DNA from 2 places in the Enterobacter bugandensis genome. Region 1 is predicted to be linked to the other one. Evidence: predicted binding sites of a transcription regulator. Region 1 holds the regulator's gene; the other holds the start of a gene.
The links. Region 1 encodes Fur, which represses iron uptake genes when iron is present. Its sites were predicted from a motif close to ATAATAATGAGAACNACTATCAA; they were not measured.
Positions count from the first base shown of each region.

Region 2: bfd (bacterioferritin-associated ferredoxin) is a predicted target of Fur. The motif match lies at 1,234-1,256, and genes of this name have one in related genera.

Region 1 covers NZ_LT992502.1:1,357,100-1,360,238, reverse strand. The annotation lists gene ybfE (LexA regulated protein) at 17-304, shown strand; gene fldA (flavodoxin FldA) at 460-990, shown strand; gene fur (ferric iron uptake transcriptional regulator) at 1,278-1,724, shown strand; gene chiQ (ChiQ/YbfN family lipoprotein) at 1,816-2,142, opposite strand; gene chiP (chitoporin ChiP) at 2,190-3,139, opposite strand, start outside.
Region 2 covers NZ_LT992502.1:4,287,839-4,290,977, forward strand. The annotation lists gene DG357_RS20835 (prepilin peptidase) at 1-472, shown strand, start outside; gene bfr (bacterioferritin) at 456-932, opposite strand; gene bfd (bacterioferritin-associated ferredoxin) at 1,005-1,199, opposite strand; gene tuf (elongation factor Tu) at 1,376-2,560, opposite strand; gene fusA (elongation factor G) at 2,630-3,139, opposite strand, start outside.

The DNA of each region.
Region 1 (3,139 bases):
CCGAAGTCTCATAATCATGGCCAAAGAACAAACGGACCGTACGACACTAGATCTGTTCGCGAATGAGCGTCGACCGGGACGACCGAAAACGAATCCGCTTTCGCGCGATGAACAGCTGCGTATCAATAAACGCAATCAGCTTAAACGCGATAAAAATCGTGGGCTTAAGCGTGTCGAACTGAAGCTCAACGCCGACGCGGTCGATGCGCTTAACGAGCTGGCAGAGGCGCGTAACATCAGCCGCAGCGAGCTTATTGAAGAGATGCTCATCGCCCAACTCGAGACGCTGCGCAGCCAGGCATAAGTCTGAAAAACCCCTTTATCGCCCTTTTCATGTAGCACAGAGTGCAGTCCTGCGCGATAGCGGTTTCCGCAGGGTTGCCAGTTCTGCTATTATTGCCCTTATCCGTGGCCGAATTGCGCCACCATACCATTAAGTTTCAAGAGGTTATTTTACTCATGGCAATCATCGGCATTTTCTTCGGCAGTGATACCGGCAATACCGAAAATATCGCAAAAAACATTCAGAAACAGCTCGGTAAAGACGTTGCTGATGTGCATGACATCGCCAAGAGCAGCAAAGAAGATCTCGAGGGCTATGACATTCTGCTGCTGGGTATTCCAACCTGGTACTATGGTGAAGCCCAGTGCGACTGGGACGATTTCTTCCCGACGCTGGAAGAGGTGGACTTCAACGGCAAGCTGGTTGCCCTGTTCGGTTGTGGCGATCAGGAAGATTACGCCGAGTACTTCTGTGATGCGCTGGGGACGATTCGCGACATCATTGAGCCTAATGGCGCGGTTATTGTGGGCCACTGGCCGACTGCCGGTTACCACTTCGAAGCCTCTAAAGGCCTGGCCGATGACGATCATTTTGTCGGACTTGCCATTGACGAAGACCGTCAGCCAGAACTGACCGCAGAGCGTGTAGAGAAGTGGGTTAAGCAGATCCGCGAAGAACTGCATCTGGACGATATTCTCAACGCCTGATTTTTTACGGCGCAACGCGGGTTGCGCCCTTTTCCAGGTAAAACCGATTAAATTAATTGCTACAAACTTTTAACTTTTTCGCCCAGACCTGTACAATGTCTCCCTGGCAAAATGTGGTTTCCTTTGAGCAAGTTTGTAGGTGATACCACGTTTTTATAAGCATACTTTGCCTGAGACTTGCAGTTTTCATTTAGGCATGGCAGTTCTATAATGAGACGCATTATCCCAGGTGCATTTTCTGTCACTTCCCAGAGAAGTGAATCGTTTAGCAACAGGACAGATTCCGCATGACTGACAACAACACCGCATTAAAGAAGGCTGGCCTGAAAGTAACGCTTCCTCGGTTAAAAATCCTGGAAGTGCTTCAGGGTCCAGACAATCACCATGTCAGTGCGGAAGACCTTTATAAACGTCTTATCGACATGGGTGAAGAGATTGGGCTGGCCACCGTATATCGCGTGCTGAACCAGTTTGATGACGCGGGCATTGTTACCCGTCATAATTTCGAAGGCGGTAAATCTGTATTCGAACTGACCCAGCAGCATCACCACGATCACCTGATCTGCCTCGATTGCGGCAAGGTCATTGAATTTAGCGATGATTCCATCGAAGCGCGTCAGCGTGAAATCGCAGCTCGTCATGGCATTCGCCTGACCAACCACAGCCTGTACCTTTACGGTCACTGCGCTGAAGGGGATTGCCGCGAGAATGAACACGCTCACGACACAAAATAAGTTAGCGTTCATACTCTGAGCCAGCCGTAAGGTTGGCTTTTTTTTGCCTGAAAAAAGCCCGGTAAGCAAAGTGCACCGGGCGTAGAGCAACTTATTTGTTGTTATTGCGTATCTCGTTCCAGATTTTATCGCAACGCTTCGCCACTTCCTGATCGTTACCGGTTTTACGTGCCTGAATGCAGGCCTGATAATCCATCACGCGAACATTCTCCTGCGTCGCGAACGCCTCATGCGCTTTCTCTTTCTTTAACACATTTAGCACGCTCTGGCAGGCTTCAATTTTCTCAGGCGATCCTTCCGCGGTATTAATACAGGCGCTATACGCCTCCTTCAGACGGGCGTCCTCTTTCGGCGCCTGAGTCTGAACACACGCCACCAGCCCTGATGCCATCAGCGCGACGATTACGATTTTTTTCATCATATGCAGTCTCCAGACCGGCGGGACTCAGCCCGCCGGTGTGCTCATCAGAAGATGGTGAATGGGGCGATAACCATGAATTTGACGTCACGTTCATCCTGGAAGATGTTGCCGTAACCGCCCGCATAGCTTGGGATATCGGAGTGGTTGTCATACTGCGTAAAGTGCAGCTTGAACATCGTGCCTTTCGCGCGGCCATCCTGCAGGGTGTAGATAGCATCCAGGCTGTAGGAGGACTCTTTCAGGCGATAGTTTGGATCGTAGTACGCATCCGGCGTCGCCATGTCTGCTGGTTTTGCATCCCAGGCGTAAGCGTAAGAAGCGCCCACCGCCCAGCCCGGCAGGTTCCAGTTTTTCAGGTCATACATGGCGCCGAAGAAGACCGCTTTCTCGCCGTCGGCGTTGAAGTCTGAGCGGTTATCCCACCAGATATCCAGACGACCGTTGGATGAGGCATAGGTCGGCGTCATACGCTGCAGGAAGTAGCCCTGCTGCCCTTCAGCCTTCACCCATGTGCCTTCCAGACGCAAATCAACCTGACCGACCTTATAGCCGAAGGTTAACGCCTGCAGCCACGCGGTGCCGTTATAAATGTCGTTTACGCTGCCATCGCTGACCTTATCGCGCGTACCGTAGAACTGGTAGCTAGTGCTCAGCGGACTACCGGCGATATCAAATTTGTAGCTGGCTTTAGCAAAATACTGATCGATATAGCCTTCCGCCTGACCAAATGCGGCTTCCAGAACCAGATCGTTTTTGAAATCGTACTTCGCGCCCAGCGAGTGGAGGTAATCGACTTTGGTTTTCTTATCGTTCTGGTAGAACTTGTCCATCTCAATGTGCCACGGCGCTTTGTACTCGTTGGTCCACATATAGGAGAAGCTCAACGCACCTGCATCACCGTAGTCAAAATTAGCCCCGGCTTCTGCCCCCTGATAGGTACCAGGCATAAAGCTCCAGTGCGGCGCTAACAGCGTCTGGCCGGTTGGCTGAATAT
Region 2 (3,139 bases), 2.9 Mb from region 1:
GCTAACCACCCTCCCCTTCCTGATGATCTATTTTTCTCTGACGGCCTTACTCGTACGCGCTGATATTCGCGACGGTTTGCTGCCCGATAAATTTCTCTGCCCGCTGCTCTGGACGGGCCTGGTCTACCAGGTCTTTATCCATCCTGATTTTCTGCCGAGTGCCGTAATGGGGGCGGTGGCTGGATATCTTGGTTTTGCCACGATTTACTGGGGCTATCGGCTTATCTGCCGGCGGGAAGGAATGGGATATGGCGATGTGAAGTATCTGGCAGCACTTGGTGCGTGGCATGGCTGGTGCATACTGCCTACGCTGGCGTTACTCGCCGCGCTTATGGCGCTGCTTTGCATTCTTGTTTTTTCGTTTCTCACCTCAGATAAAGGAGCATTAAAAAACCCACTGCCTTTTGGACCATTTCTGGCAGCAGCGGGTTTATGCGTTGGATGGGAAAATCTGATTAATTTTCCACTTTGATCTGAGACTGTAGGTAGTTCTGAAGGCCAATTTTGCTAATGAGATCCAGTTCGGTTTCAAGCCAGTCAATGTGGCCTTCTTCATCGGCAAGGATCTGAATCATCATATCGCGGCTCACATAGTCATGGACGCTGTCAGCATAAGCAATGGCTTCGCGCAGATCTTTCGCACCTTCCAGCTCCAGCCGGAGGTCAGAACGCAGCATCTCTTCGACATCCTCACCGATGCCCAGCTTGCCGAGATCCTGCAGGTTTGGGATGCCTTCAAGGAATAAGATACGCTCGATGTATTTATCGGCGTGTTTCATCTCATCTATAGATTCATGGTACTCAACGTCATTCAGACGTGTCAGACCCCAGTTTTTAAACATTCTCGCGTGAAGAAAGTACTGGTTGATTGCGACAAGCTCATTTCCCAATAATTTATTGAGATAACTTATGATTTTAACATCACCTTTCATTATATAGTCCCTCCGCTTCCACTCATTGAAGCGTAGAACGGGCTACGGGGATGTCAAAAAAAAGATAGAGGCTTACGCGATCTCTTTGAATTCCGGGATCTGCATCAGTTCGTCCTGCATGATCTCACGCGCTGCGCGAACGCATTTACCGCATTGATTCCCCACCGGAACAAATTTGCGAAGCTGCTGGAAAGATTGTGGCTGAAACTGGCGAACGGCCTGACGAATTTTCTTGTCGCTTACACCATTACATAAACAAACGTACATAGAGACTCCCGTTCAAAATATGCGCAAAGTGTAAGTGAGAATGGTTATGATTACAATAGCACATGCGCCAGGATACGGGCCGGGAGCGGTTAAAAAATGCGAAATTTTGTGACAAGGAAAGGTACAGAAAACAAAAAAGGACGCCGAAGCGTCCTTTTTTATTCAGGGATAATTAATTAGCCCAGAACTTTAGCAACAACGCCCGCGCCAACGGTACGGCCGCCTTCACGGATTGCGAAACGCAGACCGTCGTCCATCGCGATTGGGTGGATCAGAGTCACAACCATCTTGATGTTGTCGCCTGGCATTACCATCTCTACGCCTTCTGGCAGTTCGATGGTACCGGTCACGTCAGTTGTACGGAAGTAGAACTGTGGACGGTAGCCTTTGAAGAACGGAGTATGACGGCCGCCTTCGTCTTTGGACAGGATGTACACTTCAGATTCGAACTTGGTGTGTGGCTTGATTGAGCCTGGCTTCGCCAGAACCTGACCACGTTCGATTTCTTCACGTTTGATACCACGCAGCAGAACACCAACGTTCTCACCAGCACGGCCTTCGTCCAGCAGTTTGCGGAACATTTCAACGCCAGTACAGGTAGACTTCGCAGTCTCTTTGATACCAACGATTTCAACTTCTTCACCAACTTTGATGATACCGCGCTCTACACGACCGGTAACAACGGTACCACGACCGGAGATGGAGAATACGTCTTCGATTGGCAGCAGGAATGGCTTGTCAATCGCACGCTCTGGTTCTGGGATGTAAGAATCCAGGAAGCCAGCCAGTTCGATGATTTTCGCTTCCCACTCTGCTTCGCCTTCCAGCGCTTTCAGCGCGGAACCGCGAACGATTGGAGTGTCGTCGCCCGGGAAATCGTACTGAGACAGCAGTTCACGAACTTCCATCTCTACCAGTTCCAGCAGCTCTTCGTCATCAACCATGTCGCATTTGTTCAGGAACACGATGATGAAAGGAACGCCTACCTGACGACCCAGCAGGATGTGCTCACGAGTCTGAGGCATTGGGCCGTCAGTCGCAGCAACAACCAGGATCGCGCCGTCCATCTGCGCAGCACCGGTGATCATGTTTTTAACATAGTCGGCGTGGCCTGGGCAGTCTACGTGTGCGTAGTGGCGAGTCGGGGTGTCGTACTCAACGTGAGAGGTGTTGATGGTGATACCACGAGCTTTTTCTTCTGGCGCGTTATCGATCTGGTCGAATGCACGAGCAGAACCACCGTAGGTTTTAGCCAGAACGGTAGTGATTGCAGCGGTCAGGGTAGTTTTACCATGGTCAACGTGGCCGATAGTACCAACGTTGACGTGCGGTTTTGTACGTTCAAATTTTTCTTTAGACACGGCTATATTCCTTACTATAGTGCTCTCCCCTCTGGAGAGAGCACGGGACTTAGGTTTTAATCCTGTGGATTACTTACCACGGGCTTCAATAACGGCCTGAGCAACGTTGTTAGGCGCATCATCATACTTCAGGAATTCCATGGTGTATGATGCACGACCTTTGGTCAGAGAACGCAGCTGAGTTGCATATCCGAACATTTCAGACAGCGGAACTTCAGCGTGGATCTTAACGCCAGTTACTTCGGATTCCTGACCACGCAGCATACCGCGACGACGGCTCAAGTCACCGATAACGTCACCGGTGTTCTCTTCAGGAGTTTCTACTTCAACCTTCATGATTGGCTCAAGCAGAACTGGTTTTGCTTTCTTAAAGCCTTCTTTAAAGGCAATAGACGCAGCCAGTTTAAACGCCAGTTCAGAGGAGTCAACGTCGTGGTAAGAACCGAAGTGCAGACGGATACCCATGTCAACAACCGGATAGCCAGCCAGAGGGCCCGCTTTCAGCTGTTCCTGGATGCCTTTATCAACGGCTGGGATGTATTCGCCAGGAATTACACCACCTTTGATGTCGTTGATGAA